3 regions of the Pantoea alfalfae genome follow, and region 1 is predicted to be linked to each of the others. Evidence: predicted binding sites of a transcription regulator. Region 1 holds the regulator's gene; each other region holds the start of a gene.
The links. The regulator PurR, encoded in region 1, represses purine synthesis genes. The targets are predictions, from matches to a motif close to CANGCAAACGTTTGCNTG.
Positions count from the first base shown of each region.

Region 2: a site for PurR is predicted at 3,166-3,183, ahead of K6R05_RS00490 (nucleobase:cation symporter-2 family protein). Genes of this name have one in related genera too.
Region 3: a site for PurR is predicted at 2,612-2,629, ahead of K6R05_RS07410 (NCS2 family permease). Genes of this name have one in related genera too.

Region 1 covers NZ_CP082292.1:2,236,279-2,242,622, reverse strand. The annotation lists gene punC (purine nucleoside transporter PunC) at 1-334, opposite strand, end outside; gene punR (DNA-binding transcriptional activator PunR) at 442-1,347, shown strand; gene purR (HTH-type transcriptional repressor PurR) at 1,344-2,369, opposite strand; gene cydH (cytochrome bd-I oxidase subunit CydH) at 2,651-2,740, shown strand; gene K6R05_RS10435 (C40 family peptidase) at 2,788-3,597, opposite strand; gene K6R05_RS10430 (Grx4 family monothiol glutaredoxin) at 3,962-4,297, shown strand; gene rnt (ribonuclease T) at 4,341-5,009, opposite strand; gene gloA (lactoylglutathione lyase) at 5,130-5,537, opposite strand; gene K6R05_RS10415 (alkene reductase) at 5,654-6,344, opposite strand, start outside.
Region 2 covers NZ_CP082292.1:108,811-115,154, reverse strand. The annotation lists gene spoT (bifunctional GTP diphosphokinase/guanosine-3',5'-bis pyrophosphate 3'-pyrophosphohydrolase) at 1-352, shown strand, start outside; gene trmH (tRNA (guanosine(18)-2'-O)-methyltransferase TrmH) at 355-1,053, shown strand; gene recG (ATP-dependent DNA helicase RecG) at 1,050-3,128, shown strand; gene K6R05_RS00490 (nucleobase:cation symporter-2 family protein) at 3,235-4,608, shown strand; gene K6R05_RS00485 (AsmA family protein) at 4,727-6,344, shown strand, end outside.
Region 3 covers NZ_CP082292.1:1,599,573-1,605,916, reverse strand. The annotation lists gene K6R05_RS07415 (PAS domain-containing protein) at 1-238, shown strand, start outside; gene K6R05_RS07410 (NCS2 family permease) at 1,062-2,360, opposite strand; gene K6R05_RS07405 (response regulator) at 2,783-3,526, shown strand; gene K6R05_RS07400 (D-lyxose/D-mannose isomerase) at 3,542-4,225, opposite strand; gene K6R05_RS07395 (ABC transporter substrate-binding protein) at 4,270-5,208, opposite strand; gene K6R05_RS07390 (ABC transporter permease subunit) at 5,300-6,280, opposite strand; gene K6R05_RS07385 (sugar ABC transporter ATP-binding protein) at 6,291-6,344, opposite strand, start outside.

The sequences.
Region 1 (6,344 bases):
CGGCAGCACAGACGCCAATGGCCTGCACAAAGCGCAGCGCCAGCATCAGAGTAATATCATTCACCCACAGCATGCCCGCACAGCCGACGCCAAACAGGGTCAGTCCGGCCAGCAGCACCGGCTTACGGCCGATGCGGTCGGAGAGCGGTCCCCAGAAAAGCTGACCCACGGCAAAGCCTCCCAGAAAGAGGCTCATACTGGCGCTAATCAGGCCGGGCGAGGTATTAAAGGTGTGCTGCATCGCACCAAAGGCGGGCAGATACATGTCAGTGGCTAAAAAGCCGAGCATGCTCAGCAGGGCAAGATAGGGCATAAATCCTTTATTCGACAGCATCTCATTCTCATTTTTGCAGGATAAACGCGGCAGAGTGTAAAAGGTGCGTTTGCCGCTGTGAAACGGTAATATTTGCCGGTTGCTGTTAAAATTTTTGAAGGCAGATTATGTGGTCAGAATATGCATTAGAGGTCGTTGACGCGGTTGCCCGAGGGGGCAGCTTCAGCGCAGCCGCGCAGGAGCTGCATCGGGTACCTTCTGCCATCAGCTATACAGTGCGTCAGCTGGAAAACTGGCTGGCGGTGCCGCTGTTCGAACGCCAGCATCGTGAAGTGGTGCTGACGCCAGCAGGCGAACATTTTGTCCGGGAAGGGCGCAGCGTCATCAAAAAAATGCTTGCTACACGGCGGCAGTGTCAGCAGCTGGCCAATGGCTGGCGCGGGCAGCTCAGCATTGCCGTTGACCGTATCGCCAAACCTCAGCGCACCCGGCAGCTGGTCAAAGATTTCTATCGCCACTTCCCCGATATGGAGCTGATCATCAGCTATGAAGTTTTTAATGGTGTCTGGGATGCGCTGGCCGATGGCCGGGTAGAAGTTGCGATTGGGGCCACACAGGCAATTCCGGTGGGCGGACGGTTTGCGTTTCGCGATATGGGTACGCTCAACTGGCGCTGCGTGGTCGCGCCCGATCATCCGCTGACGCAGGCGAGCCAGATAGATGACGACACGCTGCGTAGCTGGCCGTCCCTGGTGCTGGAAGATACATCACGCGCACTGCCGCGTCGTATGACATGGACGCTGGATAACCAGCGCAGGCTGGTGGTGCCGGAGTGGCAAACCGGACTGGAATGCGTGCAGGCGGGCTTGTGCGTGGCGATGGTGCCGGGGCATCTGGCCAGGCCACTGCTCGACAGTGGCGAGCTGGTGGAGCTAACGCTTCCGGTAGCATTTCCGGACAGCCCCTGCTGCGTTAGCTGGGCCGAGGATCGCGCATCACCGGCGACAGGCTGGTTGCTCAGCTATCTGGGTGATACGCAAACGCTTAATCAGGAGTGGTTAAGCGAGGATTAGCGGCGATAGTCGCGGAACGGACCATCGGCCACTGAACGGCGCTCAATCAGCGTCGGATGGACTTCAATCGTTTGTGACACTTCGCGCTTACTGGTGATGCGGTCGAGCAGCATATCCAGCGCCTTCTCACCCAACTGGGCTTTAGGCTGATGCACCGTGGTCAGGGCAGGGGCGAAATAGCGTGCGTTGCGCACATTGTCATAACCGATTACCGAAATATCCTGCGGCACGCGCAGACCCATCTCGTCGGCGGCGCAAATGGCCCCCATCGCCATGATGTCGCCGCCGCAGAAGACGGCGGTCGGGCGCTGCTTTTGCGACAGGATCTGCTGCATCGCCTGATAACCCGACTCTGGCTCAAAGTCACCCTGCACAATCCACTCCGCGCGCGGCTGAATTCCCGCTTCTTCCAGTGCCTTCAGGAAACCGGCATGGCGTCCGCCGCCGGTATTGCGCTCCATCTGACCCGGAATGGCACCGATATCGCGGTGTCCGCGTTCAATCAGATAGCGTCCCGCCAGATAGCCGCCCTGGAAGGCATTATCGAGAACCGTATCGGTAAAGTCGGCGCGCGATTCGCCCCAGTCCATCACCACCATCGGGATATTGCGGTTCTCTTCCAGCATCTGCAGCAGATCGTCCGGATACTCAGAGCACATCACCAGCAGGCCATCGACACGCTTCTGCGCCATCATGCTGAGGTAGGCGCGCTGTTTTTGCAGGTCGTTATGCGCATTACCCAGAATCAGCGTATAGCCTTTATCAAAACAGTGATTTTCAACCGCCTCAATAATTTCAGCGAAATAGGGCGCTTCGCTGGAGGTGGCAAGCAGACCCAGCGTCTTGGTGTGGTTTACTTTCAGACTGCGTGCTACAGCGCTCGGCGAGTAGTGCAATTCTTTAATTGCCTGCCAGACCGCCTCGCGCGTCTCTTCAGCGACAAAGCGGGTTTTATTGATGACGTGCGAAACGGTGGTCGTTGAGACGCCAGCGCGTTTCGCCACATCTTTAATTGTTGCCATGAAAATCGGACTCCAGTCCTTACCTAACTCTATGATAAGCGTAATGTTAAACGTTTGCGTCTGCTCAGGGTTTTTTCCGCAAAAATGCGGCTTTTCTGGCCGGTAAACAGGCTTCTGGCGGAGAAAAAACGCCTCAAAAGATGCGCAAACGGAATCAGGGTTGCACGCGTTGCGCAACAAAGGCGAGATTCTAACAAGGCTGAACGGATAAAACGAGATTTTTACCGGACCCTGTGGGAAAATGCCATATCCCTACAAAGTGTGTGACTAAGGAGCAAACAATGAGTACCGATCTTAAACTGGCGTTAATGACCACTGTCGGCTGTCTGCTGATGATTGTGGCTTTCAGTTTTACCGCCATTCTGCACTAATAAAAAAAGCCGGGATTATCCCGGCTTTTTTCGGACTGTAGTGCTGCTCAGCGAATGGTTTTCGGCGTCATCACCCGACGGGCACCAATATAGTGGCGCTGCCAGTAATCTTCGCCTAATGCACTGATCTGAATATCTTTGCCGGTACGTGGCGACTGAATAAACTTGCCATCGCCCAGGTAAACGCCGACGTGGTCCGCCGTACCGCGACCGTTAATGCGGAAGAAGACCAGATCGCCTTTCTCAAGCGATTCACGCTTAATCGGTGCTGCGTCACGCAGGTGATACATCTCGTTAGCGGTACGCGGGATCTTAAACTTCACCAGATCTTTATAGGCATACCAGACCAGACCGCTGCAATCGAAACCAGTATGTGGTGAGGTGCCGCCCCACTGATACGGTTTACCCAGCTGTCCCATCAGCTTCGTCATCGCGGTTTCTCGCGCTTTCTGGTAGCGCTGACGGTGTGATTTGCTCATTTTAATCGTGCCAGGTTCGCTGGTGGTGACCTCAGCGGTTTTCAGCAGGCGCTGATGACCATAGCGTTTTTTTTCTTTATTTTTTTCTTTGCTTTTGCTGATACGGGCGGTTTTAAGCGAGGTCTTCTTAGCAGGCGTCTGTTTAGCAGTGAGTTCGACTTTTTTCTGTTTTTTCGTTTTGAGTTTTTGAACAGGGCTGAGGCGAGTTTTTTTGGTCACCGTTTTTACCTGGCGACGCTTGCGGCGCTCATCATCGCGCGCACTCTTTTTTTCTGCTTTATGCGTACTGACGTTCACCGGCGTGTGCGGGGAAGCAGCAGCGACGTTGAAAAACAGTTGCGCAAAGGCCAGCATGAAAAGCGTAATGATTAAACGCATAGTCCGTTGATTAGTTAAGTTGTCAGGGCCACTACGCACCGCGACAAAGTTGAGATTAATCTGATCCAGGATCAGTGCCCAGGCCATTCTAGTCCAGTTCTTTTAAAAACTGTAATGCCTTTTAATATTAATCTTTGCAACCCATGCAATCGCGCTGAAAATGAACATTTTCAGCATCTTATCTCAACGAAATTATTACGAATTATTAAACTGTTACCAGCTGTTAATAATCAGGCATTCAGGCGTCCCGAGGCGGAACTTAACAATGATGGCGATTTAATCGGACAGCGGTAAAATCTCGTTTTCAGTCACGCTGCGAAGTCGCTACAATAAACAAACACGAAGTAACGAATTAAGGAAGGCAATTATGAGTACTGTAGAAAAAATTCAGCGCCAGATCGCAGAAAACCCGATCCTGCTGTACATGAAAGGTTCCCCGAAACTGCCAAGCTGCGGTTTCTCTGCACAGGCGGTGCAGGCGCTGTCAGCCTGCGGTGAGCGTTTTGCTTACGTGGATATTCTGCAGAACCCGGACATTCGTGCCGAGATGCCGAAATTCGCTAACTGGCCGACCTTTCCGCAGCTGTGGGTCGATGGTGAGCTGGTTGGTGGATGCGATATCATCGTTGAGATGTTACAACGTGGTGAGCTGCAGACACTGATCAAAGAGACTGCAGAAAAGTTTAAAGAAGCAGAATAAAAAAAGGCCGACATCATGTCGGCCTTTTTCATTGTGGCATCCCTTATGCGGAGGCGCAGGCGTCTGCGTCGCCCTCGGCGAAGGGCAGTGGCCAGCCGCCCAACCGTTTCCAGCGGTTTACCAGCTCGCAGAACAGTGTCGCTGTCTGCTGAGTGTCATAGAGCGCAGAATGCGCCTGCGTACTGTCAAACTCCATTCCCGCCGCAATACAGGCTTTCGCCAGCACCGTCTGACCCAGCACCAGTCCGCTCAGGGCCGCAGTATCAAAGGTGGCAAACGGGTGAAACGGGTTGCGCTTCAGGCTGGCACGTTCTGCTGCCGCCGACATGAAATTCAGATCAAACGTGGCATTGTGCGCCACCATAATGGCGCGATTGCAGCCGCTGTCTTTAATGCCCTTGCGGACCATTTTGAAAATGGCATGCAGTGCTTCATATTCACTGACTGCGCCGCGCAGCGGATTACTCGGATCGATACCGGTAAAGGCCAGCGCTTCCGGATGCAAAAGCGAGCCGACAAAGGGTTCGACGTTGAAATGCAGCGTCTGATCAATCTGAATCCATCCCTCTTCATCCATTTTCAGCGTGATAGCGGCAATCTCCAGTAACGCATCGGTTTGCGCATTGAAACCCGCGGTTTCAACGTCGATCACCACCGGATAGAAGCCACGGAAACGTTGATTGAGTGCATTAGGGGAATTCGATTCAGACATCAGGATCTCGTTGCAGAAAAAGGGCAGCGCGTATTATGGCAAAAAACAGGGCCGGGTGCAGCAGATGAAGCGCAGAGAAGGGGATTCAGCCCACCTGATCAGGCAGGCTGAGAGGCAGGTTTAGTTGCCCAGGCCGTTACCGGCATCTTTGTTTTCGATCAGTTCGATTTTGTAGCCATCGGGATCTTCAACAAAGGCAATAATGGTGGAGCCGCCTTTGACCGGGCCCGCTTCACGGGTCACATTGCCGCCATCTTTGCGGATACGTTCGCAGGCTGCTGCTGCGTCATCGACGCCCAGCGCGATATGACCATAAGCATTACCGAGGTCATATTTATCAACGCCCCAGTTGTAGGTCAGCTCGATCACCGCACCTTCGCTTTCGTCGGTGTAGCCCACGAATGCCAGGGTATATTTATATTCGGTGTTTTCACTCTGACGCAGCACGCGCATGCCCAGCACACGGGTGTAGAAATCGATTGAACGTTGCAGATCGCCAACGCGCAGCATGGTATGAAGTAAACGCATAACATCCTCTTTTAAATAAAACGCCATCGCCGGATGACCCAGGCGCTAAGTATAGCGACGAAAATCGCCATTGAATAATGGCTGCCGTCATCGTCCCGGACGGCAGCCCAAACGGATTACAGCGTCGGGTAGTCGATATAACCTTCCGCGCCGCCGCCGTAAAAGCTTTCCGGACGCTGTGGGTTGAGTGGGGCATCCTGCTGGAGACGCTCAACCAGGTCCGGGTTAGCAATGTAATCACGACCAAACGCAACCGCATCGATCAGACCGCGACCAATCAGATCATCTGCTTTCTCAACGGTGTAGGCACCGGCACCAATGATGGCACCCGGGAAGAGATCACGCACTTTCTGACGGAATGCGTCGGTGTAAGGCTGACCACCGGCCCAGTCTGGCTCTGAGAGATGCAGATAGGCGATGTTGCGTTTTGCCAGCTCGCCGATGTACCACAGCGCCGCTTCTTCTTCGTCCGGACCGTTGTCCAGATTCTGGAAGCTGCCGATAGGCGAGACGCGGATACCAATGCGATCGGCAGACCAGTTAGCGATCACCGCATCGACCACTTCCAGCGCAAAGCGACCGCGTTTTTCGATGCTGCCGCCATATTCGTCAGTACGCTGGTTTGAACCCGGCGCCAGGAACTGATGCATCAGGTAGCCATGCGCGGAGTGCAGCTCAAGCAGGTCGAAGTCTGCTTCACGTGCGTTCGCCGCAGCCTGACCAAAATCGGCTACGATCTGCTGGATCTCAGGCACGGTCAGTTCGCGCGGTACAGACGTGTCTTCGCGATAGACGCTGCCATCTTCA
Region 2 (6,344 bases), 1.8 Mb from region 1:
CAGCCCTGGCAAAGGACTGGTGGTGCATCATGAGTCCTGTCGAAATATTCGCGGCTACCAGAAAGAGCCGGAAAAATTCATGCCGGTCGAGTGGGATAAAGTCACTGAGCAGGAGTTCGTGGCGGAAATCAAAGTCGACATGTTTAACCATCAGGGCGCACTGGCGAACCTGACGGCAGCAATCAATACGGCCGGTTCCAATATTCAGAGCCTGAATACCGAAGAGCGTGATGGCCGCGTCTACAGCGCCTTTATCCGCCTGACCGCACGCGACCGTGTCCATCTGGCGAATATCATGCGTAAAATTCGCGTGATGCCGGATGTGATCAAAGTCCACCGTAACCGTAATTAGGCATGAACGATCAACGTTTTGCCCGGATTCAGGCGATGCTGGCACTGCGCCAGCACGACCTTACGGTCTGTATGGAGCAGGTGCATAAGCCGCACAATGTGTCGGCGGTGATCCGCACGGCCGACGCTGTCGGCATCCACGAAGTACATGCTGTCTGGCCCAGCCAGCGGATGCGCACCCAGGCTTCCGCGTCTGCCGGAAGCAACAGCTGGGTGAAAGTGGTCACCCATCCCACCATTGGCGATGCCGTAACACGGCTTAAACAGCAGAAGATGCAGGTTCTGGCGACCCATCTTTCTGACGATGCCGTAGATTTCCGTGAGATCGATTATACCCTTCCCACCTGCATCCTGATGGGACAGGAAAAAACCGGCATCACTGAAGAAGCACTGGCGCTGGCTGACCGGAAGATCGTAATTCCTATGGTGGGAATGGTGCAGTCGCTGAATGTCTCGGTTGCCTGTGCGCTGATCCTCTATGAAGCACAACGGCAGCGGCAGAATGCCGGTCTTTACCTGCGCGATTACAGCCTGCTGGATGATGATGAGCAGCAACGCCTGCTGTTCGAAGGCGGATACCCGGTGCTGGCGCGGGTCGCAAAGCAGAAAGGTTTACCCTATCCGCGCATCAATGCTCAGGGCGAAGTGGACGCCGATCCCATCTGGTGGGCAACCATGCAGTCGACCGGTAAAAAAAGATGAAGGGCCGTCTGCTGGATGCCATCCCGCTCAGTACCCTGACCGGCGTCGGTGCCAGCCAGGCAGCAAAACTGGCCAAAATTGACCTGCACACCATTCAGGATCTCCTGCTTCATCTCCCGCTACGCTACGAAGATCGCACCCAGCTTTATGCCATTGACGATCTGCTGCCCGGTATCTGGGCCACCGTAGAAGGCGAAGTGCTGCATACCGACATCACCTTTGGTCGCCGCCGGATGATGGTGTGCCAGATCAGCGATGGTAGTGGTGTCCTGACGATGCGCTTCTTCAACTTCAATGCCGGGATGAAGAACAACCTGTCGCCGGGCCGACGCGTCACCGCCTATGGCGAGATTAAACGCGGTCAGCGCGGTGCCGAGATTATTCATCCCGAATACCGCATCCAGGGCGAACAGAGCAATGTAGCGCTGGAAGAGACCTTAACACCAGTTTATCCCACCACTGAAGGCATCCGACAGGCTACACTGCGTAATCTTACCGATCAGGCGTTGACGCTGCTGGAGAGCTGCCCGATTGCCGAGTTGCTGCCGAAGGAACTGAGCGGCGGCTTGATCAGCCTGCCTGATGCACTGCGCACACTGCATCGTCCGCCGCCCGATCTCCGGCTCAGTGAGCTGGAAAGTGGCCGTCATCCGGCGCAGCGCAGGTTGATTCTGGAAGAGCTGCTGGCGCACAACCTCAGCATGCTGGCGGTACGCGCCGGTGCTCAGCGCTATTACGCGTTACCGATGCCGCCGCGACACAACCTTAGCGATCAGCTGCTGGCCGCGCTGCCCTTCTCACCGACCAATGCGCAGAAACGCGTGGTGGCGGAGATAGAGAAAGATCTGGCCAATGATTTTCCGATGATGCGGCTGGTGCAGGGCGATGTCGGCTCGGGCAAGACACTGGTTGCTGCGCTCTCTGCGCTGAACGTTATCGCCCATGGCAAGCAGGTTGCGCTGATGGCGCCGACCGAACTGCTGGCTGAACAGCACGCCAGTAACTTCCGTCAGTGGTTTGCGCCGCTGGGGATAGAAGTGGGCTGGCTGGCCGGAAAACAGAAAGGCAAAGCCCGCCAGGCCCAGCAGGAAGCGATAGCCAGTGGTCAGGTGGCGATGGTCGTGGGCACACACGCGCTGTTTCAGGAGCAGGTACAGTTTAATGGTCTGGCGCTGGTGATTATTGATGAGCAGCACCGATTCGGCGTCCACCAGCGACTGGCCTTATGGGAAAAAGGCGAGGAACAGGGTTTCCATCCGCATCAGCTGATCATGACCGCCACCCCCATTCCGCGCACCCTGGCGATGACGGCTTATGCCGATCTTGATACCTCAACTATCGATGAGCTGCCGCCGGGACGAACACCGGTGACCACCGTCGCTATCCCCGATACGCGACGCGATGAGATTGTGGCGCGGGTTGAGCATGCCTGCCGCGAGGGCCGTCAGGCCTACTGGGTCTGCACCCTGATTGAAGAGTCCGAATTGCTGGAAGCGCAGGCGGCAGAAGCCAGCTGGGAATCCCTGAAAACGGCGCTTCCCGACTTAAACATCGGACTGGTACATGGCCGGATGAAGCCCGCGGAAAAGCAGGCGGTGATGCAGGCCTTTAAAGCGAATGAGCTGCAGCTGCTGGTGGCGACGACAGTCATCGAGGTCGGCGTTGACGTGCCGAATGCCAGCCTGATGATTATCGAAAACCCGGAGCGGTTAGGGCTGGCGCAGCTGCATCAGCTGCGTGGTCGTGTAGGTCGTGGTGCTGTAGCATCGCACTGTGTGCTGCTCTATAAAGCGCCACTGAGCAAGACGGCGCAAAAGCGTCTTCAGGTGCTGCGCGACAGCAATGATGGCTTTGTCATTGCCCAGTTCGATCTGGAGATTCGCGGGCCGGGTGAACTACTGGGCACGCGTCAGACCGGCAACGCCGAATTCAAAGTAGCCGACCTGCTACGTGATGCCGCGATGGTGCCGGAAGTGCAGCGCGTGGCGCGCCACATCCACCAGCACTATCCCGAGCAGGCCAGCGCCCTGATTGAACGCTGGCTGCCAGAGACCACCCGCTATACCAATGTCTGAGTGCGTTCCATTCTGGTACGGCCTTTTTTATCTTCACCGGGCAAACGATTGCTTTTAGCCTGCGGATGATTACAATCGCCACACTATTTTTTGGGAAGAACAGAAGATGTCCACCACTCCTCAGCCAGACCAGCCTTCCGCCACGAAAAGTGAACTGATTTATCGCCTTGAAGATCGTCCACCCCTGCCGCAAACGCTGTTTGCCGCCGGTCAGCACCTGCTGGCCATGTTTGTCGCGGTTATTACGCCTGCGATTCTGATTTGTCAGGCGCTGGGCCTGCCTGCAGAAGATACCCGGCACGTGATCAGCATGTCGCTGTTTGCATCGGGCGTGGCATCACTGCTGCAAATCAAAACCTGGGGACCAGTAGGTTCGGGCCTGCTGTCGATTCAGGGCACCAGCTTCAACTTCGTGACGCCTCTGATTATGGGCGGGATGGCGCTGAAAAATGGCGGCGCTGACGTGCCCACCATGATGGCGGCACTGTTTGGCACGCTGATGGTAGCCTCCTGTACCGAAATGGTGCTGTCGCGCGTATTGCATCTGGCGCGCCGGATCATTACGCCGCTGGTTTCCGGTATCGTGGTGATGATTATTGGCCTGTCGCTGATTCAGGTCGGCCTAACCTCCATTGGCGGTGGTTTCAGTGCGATGAATGACCATACCTTTGGCGCGCCGAAAAATCTGATGCTGGCCGGAGCCGTGCTGCTGGTGATCGTGCTGCTGAACCGACAGAAGAATCCCTACCTGCGCGTCGCCTCTCTGGTGATTGCCATGGCGGTAGGCTATCTGCTGGCCTGGACGATGGGTATGCTGCCTGCGGCAGGTATTCCCGCTGATCAGCCGCTAATCATGGTACCCACCCCGCTCTACTATGGGCTGGGCTTCGACTGGAATCTGCTTATCCCGCTGATGCTGGTATTTATGGTTACCTCTCTGGAGACCATCGGCGATATCACCGCCACCTCGGATGTTTCAGAACAGCCGGTGAGCGGCCCACTCTATATGAAACGTCTGAAAGGTGGGGTGCTGGCGAATGGTCTTAACTCCTTTGTCTCCGCGCTGTTTAATACCTTCCCTAACTCCTGTTTCGGCCAGAACAATGGCGTCATTCAGTTAACCGGCGTAGCCAGCCGCTACGTGGGCTTTGTTGTCGCGCTGATGCTGATTGTGCTGGGGTTGTTCCCGGCGGTCAGTGGTCTGGTTCAGCTCATTCCTGAACCGGTGCTCGGCGGTGCAACCATTGTGATGTTCGGCACCATCGCCGCCTCGGGTGTTCGCATCGTGTCACGCGAGCCGCTTAACCGTCGTGCCATCATGATCATCGCACTATCGCTGGCGGTGGGCCTTGGCGTTTCCCAGCAGCCGCTGATCCTGCAGTTTGCGCCTGACTGGCTGAAAACCCTGCTCTCTTCCGGCATTGCGGCGGGCGGCATTACCGCCATTGTGCTCAACCTGATTTTCCCGCAAGAGAAGTAAGTCCACAGGCAGGCTTCGGCCTGCCTGCTAATTATTCGGATTTACATCCAGGCTGTTGAGCTGTAACGGTAATTCAGGCATAACAACCTCTCACCGGATTTAACTCGGGAAGGATGCTATGAAATTTCTTGGAAAGTTTTTCCTCACCTTACTTTTGCTGCTGCTTTTCACCCTTGTGGTGATCTATGTATTGCTGCAGACACAGTGGGGTGCAGGCTGGTTTAGCCGTTGGGTGAGCGACAAAACCGAATGGCATCTCTCCCTGAGTAAAATTGAACACAATTTCTCTTCTTCCTCTCATATCATTCTGGATGACTTCAGCTTTGGTCATGATGGGCAGCCTGCGGTTCTGGTAGCGAAACGGGTCGATCTCGGTCTGGCTCTGATTCAGTTTAGCGATCCACTGCATTTCAGTAGCCTTGAATTGCGCGACGGGGAAGTGAATCTGGCCAATCTGACGCCAGGCAGTGCGCTACCCATTCAGGCCGATCGCCTGCAGCTCAATAACATGCGTATCGACAGCCCCAACAGCACGTTACCGCTGTTTGCTCAGCAGGTTAATGGCGGCATTCTGCCGTGGAAACCCACAGCCCTCAATATGCTGGGTCGCGATGCCCGTTTCCAGATGAGTGCAGGCAGCATGACGCTGAATAAGGTGCCCGCTGAAAACGTCCTGATTCAGGGCAGTGTTTCCCAGAACCGGATGCGCTTTGATAATATTGGTGCCGACCTGGCGCGTGGATCCATGACCGGCAGCGGTGAGCGCGATGCCCAGGGCAACTGGAAAATCAATCAGCTACGACTGAATGATATTCGTCTGCAGACTGCCAGCAGCCTGAAAGATTTCCTGCATCGCCTGCAGGTGGTTCCCTCGATTGCCATTACGCGCCTCGACATGACCGATGCCCGCCTGCAGGGGCCTGACTGGGCGGTGACAGATCTTGACCTGACGCTGAGAAACGTTAACTGGCAGGGCGATGACTGGCAGAGTAATGATGGTTCGCTGGCGCTGAATGCCAGCAATTTTATCAACGGTGGATTCGAGCTTAATGACCCTATCGTTAACCTGGATTTCTCGCCGCAGGGTCTGGCGCTAACGCAGTTCAGTTCACGCTGGGCGAACGGGGTGATTCGGGCTGACGGTGACTGGTCACGCAGTGATAAACGCCTGACGCTGAAAAATCTGGCTATTGCCGGACTGGAATATACCCTGCCGCAGGACTGGCGTGACCGCTGGCAGGCGGCACTGCCCGCGTGGCTGGATAGCGTAGCGGTGACGCGTTTCACCTCTAATCGTAACCTGATTATCGACATCAATCCGGCGTTTCCCTTCCAGCTGACCTCACTGGACGGATCCGGCGAGAACCTGCTGCTGGCGCAGCAGCATCAGTGGGGGATCTGGTGGGGTAAGCTTAGCCTGAATGCGGCAGAGTCGACTTTTAACCGTACCGATCTGCGTCACCCATCCATTACGCTGAATGCAGACACGCAGCAGATTCAGGTGACCGAGCTGAGTGCGTTCAGTAACAAGGGGCTGCTTGAAGGGACGGCTACCGTCGGCCAGCAGCCAGCGCGCCCGCTGACGCTGCAATTGACGGGGCGTGCAGTGCCGGTGAATGTGTTGCAGAACTGGGGATGGCCCGCCTTGCCGTTAACCGGTGACAGTAATATGCAGCTGCAATTGAGTGGCGCTTTAGCCGCAGGCCAGCCATTACGCCCAACGGTCAATGGCACGC
Region 3 (6,344 bases), 640 kb from region 1:
TATCTTCACCGACAAAGAATGGGAAGTGATTCTGCTACTGCTTTGTGGGGTAAAGCAGAACCTTATGCCAGGAATTCTTGGCATCAGTGCTCCGGCCCTTCGCAACCGGCTTATACGCTGTTACGACAAATCTGGTGCAACCAACAACGCTGCGTTGAAGGAGCATTGTATGCAGGAGGGGTGGGATAACTACATCCCGCCTTTTTTTCTGAACAAAGGATATGTGCTGATTACCTGAGGCGCAGAGGCTGGGTTTGTTCGCTGCGCGAACGGGCTGGCAGAAGAGCTGATGCTGGGATGTTCGCTGCGCGAACGGGCTCTGAGAGGGGTTTCGTTCGCCTGAGCAGTTGGGCAGTTTCAGTATCGCCTCTGCAGGCGACCGACAAGGGGGCGCCAGTCGCCGCGCCCCCTTGACCCCGGGCTCCGGCCTGCTTCACCGCCGCTTCGCGGTTCCTTCGCTTTTTCAGGATTTCTTACGGACCAGCGGGACGCGCCATCCCTGGCGCGAATCCGCCTCTTCGCGACATCCCTGTCGCTCGTCCTGAAATCCCTCATCCGCTCTGCGGTTCTGACGGCCTCCCTCCCCCCTGCTGTTATCTCTTCTTTCTGTGTTGGGTACTTTATCGCTGTGGGTTTTTTGGGACTGGCTTTGACTTTGACTGTGGCTTTAAGTCCAGCAGACAACACAGCACCACAGTTAACACAAAGAAATCACAGGCGGGGGTTGGTGAGAGGCGTCCGAAGCGCTGAGGAACAACCGGAGGCCAGGATGAGCCGACAGGACGTCGGCGAAAGGACGGTTCGCGCCAGGGATGGCGCGTCCGGACGGTCCGCTGGCCGCAGGGCGTGATGAAGGCACCCCGCACAGCGGGGCGCGCAGGCTGCCGGACGCCGGGATTGTTAAGGGGCGGGCGTCCGCCCCTTAACGCGTCCGCCTGCACAGGCAACCTGAAACTCCCTATCGCCTGGCGGGCGTAACCCGCTCAGAGTAAGCCCACTGCAACGCGTAACCCACCCAGAGCAAGCCGCTGCTAAGCATTCCTTAACCGCAACGCGGTAGATTAAGCACTTAACCACCCAAGTTTAATCACAAACAAAATCGACAGAATCACCAGCGCCGCATTCACCTCTTTCGCGCGACCACTCAACAGCTTCACCAGCGTCCAGGTAATAAAACCAAACGCGATGCCATTGGCGATGGAATAGGTCAGCGGCATGGTCAGCGCGGTCACGGTAACCGGGGCAGCCGTGGTGATATCTTTCCAGTCAATATCTGCCAGACCCGATGCCATCAGCACCGCCACAAACAGCAGTGCAGGCGCAGTAGCGTAAACCGGCACGCTGGAAGCCAGCGGTGAGAAGAACAGTGCCAGCAGGAACAGGATACCCACCACGATCGCGGTCAGTCCGGTACGGCCACCGGCACTCACGCCTGCCGCCGATTCCACATAACTGGTGGTGGTCGAGGTCCCGAGCAGTGAACCAAACAGTGCAGCCGCACTGTCAGCAATCAGCGCACGGCCCATCTTCGGCACGTTGCCCTGCTCATCCGCCAGACCAGCACGTTTCGTCACGCCCAGCAGCGTGCCGGTGTTATCAAACACATCGACAAACAGGAAGGCGAAAATCACGCTAATCAGGCCGACGTTAAATGCCCCGGCAATATCCAGCTGCATAAAGGTTGGTGCAATCGATGGCGGCGCAGAAAAGACCCCGGCAAACGGCGACAAACCCATGCCCATCGAGATAAAGGTCACCAGCAGAATACCGATCAGCACCGCGCCGGTGACGCGACGCGCTTCCAGTACCACGATCACCACAAAGCCAAGCATCGCCAGCAGCGGACCCGGTTTGGTCAGATCGCCAATGCCCACCAGCGTGGCCGGATTATCGACCACGATGCCCGCCCCTTCCAGCGCAATGATCGCCAGGAACAGCCCGATACCGGCGCCAATCCCGGCGCGCAGCGGCAGCGGGATACTGGCAATAATCCACTCACGGATTTTAAACAGGGACATTGCGAAGAAAATCACTGCCGAGAGAAACACCGCGCCCAGCGCAACCTGCCACGTGTAACCCATGTGCAACACCACGGTGTAGGTAAAGAAGGCGTTCAGTCCCATGCCTGGTGCCAGCGCGATCGGGTAGTTGGCGATCAGCCCCATCAGCACGCAGCCAATCGCCGCCGCCAGACAGGTGGCGACAAATACCGCGCCTTTATCCATGCCGGTTGCGCCCAGAATGCTCGGGTTCACAAACAGAATATAGGCCATCGCCAGGAAGGTGGTGATCCCGGCGATAATCTCGGTACGAACCGTGGTGTTATGCGCTTTGAGTTTGAATAGTTTTTCTAACATCATCATCTCTCGATACAGGAGACAGCCGTCTCTCTTGCCAAAGGGGTTTGTATGCTGATTATTCTGTTTCCGGGACATGGATGCCGGCCGCTGCATACCTGCGTGCCAGAACCGCCTGAAATCCCTGCCTTACCCACTGCCCAAAGCAATTGCCATGCCATCTGCAAACGCAATCGATTACCTGGCAGAGCCGGACTTGCCTAAGAAGAGTCCGAACCAAAACGAGGCGCGATTATGGTGCAATGCACCGATCCTGCGCAATCGTTTTCCTGCGGCAAATCAGCACCCCCTGAAAACTCTGCGCCAGCGCACGCTTCCATACTCTCACAGGCGAAGCGGGTCACGTTTCAGCACGCTGCCTCAGCAACCTTTTCTGGCCTGTGTAGACTCCAGAATTAACTCTTTCGTAACATTGAGGCCGCGCCATGAAGCCAGCGATTTTGGTGGTGGATGATGATCCTGCTGTCTGCGATGTCCTGCAGGATGCGTTAAGTGAACATCTGTTAACGGTCTACCGCTGTCATCAGGGACGCGAGGCGCTATTGATGCTCAACGCGCACCCGGAGATTTCGCTGGTGATGCTGGATATGATGCTGCCCGATACCAACGGTTTACTGGTGCTGCAGCAGCTTCAGCGGCAACGACCGGAAGTGCTGGTGATTATGCTGACCGGCATGGGTTCAGAAGCGGAGATGGTAGTCGGTCTGGAGATGGGCGCAGACGACTACATCGCCAAACCCTTTAATCCCCGCGTGGTAGTGGCGCGCGCCCGGGCGGCCCTGCGTCGCAGCGGGCGTATCGCACAGGCCGATCCTGAACAGGCGGGCTGGCGTTTTGGCGGCTGGCAACTGGACGATGGCCGCTGCCAGCTGTTTAATCCGCAGCGCGAACTTGTGCCGCTGACCCAGGGAGAATACAGTCTGCTGCGTGCGCTGGTGCATCACGCCCGCAAGGTGCTGACCCGCGATCAGCTGCTGGAGCTGACCCACAGCGAAAGTCTCGATGTGTTTGACCGCACCATCGACGTGCTCATCATGCGGCTGCGCCGTAAAATTGAAACTAACCCGCATCAGCCTGACCTGATCCGCACCATCCGCGGGCTGGGTTACGTCTTTTCGGCCGATGTGGTGAAACCCGATTCGACAACGCGTGCCAGTCAGATTGCCTGATTACGCCTGCCGCGCTCAGGATAGCCAGTCCGAATAATCGTTGCACAGCAGCCAGCGCGGCGCTTCATCCTCATTCAGTGGATTAAAACGGGCCAGCGGCGTCAGAAACACGTTGTCGTTTTCATCATCGTTGGGCATTGATACCTCGCCCACCAGCACATCGCCGAAGCCGCTTTCGCCCCAGAAACTGTGCCAGACGCCCGCCTCCAGCGTTACGCTTTCACCCGGAGAGAGCCGCAGTTGTGAACCGGCAGCATGAATCTGGCGCAGGCCATCCAGCGACACTGCCACCGGCGAGTCAGCCAGCCCGTCACCGTCGCGGTTATGCAGTTCGACAATCAGGTTGCCGCCGCCGCGATTGATGATGTCTTCCATCTTGCGCGGATGATAGTGCATCGGCGTCAGTTGCCCTTCACGCACGTGCATTATCTTCTCGGCGTAGGGTTTATGCCACGGCTGCCCGCCCGGCGAGCCGTTACGAAGGGTAAACAGCGTCAGGCCGGTCTGCATAAAATCTGCCGCGCCAAAACTGGTGAGGTCCCAGCCCAGCCGCAGCGCCAGAATCTCCTGTATCACGTCGCGATCCTGAGCGCGCCACTGGCTGACGCTGTAATCGGCCCACGGCGGCAGATGCACATCCTGCTGCCGGAAAAACTCGCGGGTATGTTGCAGATAAGAGTTAACCTCTGAACGTTGCATAGTGGCCTCCTGAGAGCGGCACCCGAAGGGTGCCACATTAAAGCCTATTTCACCGTCCAGCCCTGATAGCTGCCGATATTATTGCGGTCGATCAGTTTCACCGGGATCAGCACGGGCTTATCCGGGGCCGGTTTGCCCTGCAGGATGTCATAGCCAATCTCAACCGCTTTGGCCGCCATGACCTGCGGGTCCTGCGCAGGCGTCGCAACGAACAGTGAATTCTTGCGCTTCAGCGCCTCTTCACCGTCTGGCGAGCCATCGACGCCAACGATAAAGAACTCACTGCGCTGCGCCTGTTTCGCGGCTAAATCGGCACCAATCGCGGTCGGGTCGTTGATAGCAAAGACCGCATCGATTTTCGGGTTAGCCGAGAGCAGGCCGGTCATGACTTCCAGTCCGCCTTCACGACTGCCTTTGGCGTTCTGGTTGTAGGAGAGCAGCTTGATATCCGGATGGGTTTTCAGCTCATTCATGCAGCCTTCAACGCGGTTCTGTACAGCTGAAACCGGCGGTCCGTTGATGATCACCACGTTGCCTTTGTTCTTCAGGCGGTCAGAAATATATTTACAGGCCATCGCGCCCGCCTCGGTGTTATCGGAGGTGATGGTCGCATTCGCGCCATCGGCTGCCACGTCGACCGCCACCACCACGATACCGGCGTCACGCGCCCGCTTCACCGCCGGGGCGATCCCTTTGGAGTCGGCGGCATTGAGGATAATCATGTCGACTTTGGCCGCGATAAAGTTATCAATCTGGCCGACCTGCTGACCGAGATCGTAACCGCTGGAGACCAGCGTCACGTTGACCTTATCGCCCGCCAGCTGACGCGCCTTCATCTCTGCGCCTTTGGTGATCTGCACGAAGAAGGGGTTAGCGAGATCGCCGACCGTGACGCCAATAGATTTGAGTTCTTTTGCCTGAGCCAGGCCGGTGCTGAACAGCGTCGCCGCCAGCAGCCCGGTTACAATCGGATTAAAACGCATAGACCTTCTCCTGCTGTTTTCAAGGTGCCAACCGCTTAATGGCGTTTTTTTGGGTGGCGGAGGCGACACGGCGCATCCGCCCTTTTCAGCCTCAACTCACATGATGTCGGGTACGGTATTTGTCGATCAGGACCGCGATGATGATCACCGCGCCCTTAATCACCAGCTGCCAGAAATAGGAGACGCCCATCAGCGTCATGCCGTTGTTCAGCGTGGCGATAATCAGTGCGCCAATCAGGGTGCCGGTGATGGTGCCGATGCCGCCGACAAAGCTGGTCCCGCCGAGGATCACCGCCGCAATCGCATCCAGCTCGTAGCCGACGCCGAGGTTGCCGTTGGCGCTGTAGAGCCGCGAGGCGCTCATTAAGCCGCCCAGCCCTGACAGCAGGCCGCTCATGCCGTAGACAAACAGCAGCACCACGCCAACCTTGATGCCGGTAAGACGCGCCGCCTGGATGTTGCCGCCGACCGCGTAGATATGGACGCCCAGCGTGGTGCGACGCAGGATGAACCAGCAGATGGCGATTACCGCAAAGGCAATCACAATCAGCCACGGCACCGGCCCGAGATAGCCGTTACCAATCCACTCAAAGTTAATATCGGAGTTAATCACCGTGGTGCCGTTCGCCAGCAGATAGGCCGCCCCGCGCAGCGCAGTGTAGGTGCCGAGCGTGACAATAAAGGGCGGCAATCCGGCCCAGGCGACCAGGATACCGTTGAACAGCCCCATCACCAGGCCCGCGCCCAGCGCCATCGGAATAGTAAGGGAGGCGAGCATCGGATCCAGCGACGCCACCAGCGCGACCACCGCCGTAGTGCCCAGCATCGATCCCACCGACAGGTCGATGCCGCCGGTCAGAATGACAAAGGTCATGCCCGCCGCCAGCACGATGTTGATCGACGCCTGACGGGTAATGTTGAGCAGGTTCGCTTCGGTAAAGAAGTTGGGCGTAACGAACCCAAATACCGCCACGATCAGGATAAGAATCGGCAGGATACCCACCGTTTGCAGCAGATCGCCCATCAGGGCGCGTTTCAGCGTCGGCGCTTTGGTGCGGGCCAGTTGTGACATGATGGTCTCCTCAGATTTCGCCTGCTGACGTGCTGTGCGCACCGGTTGCCAGCGTCATAATGTT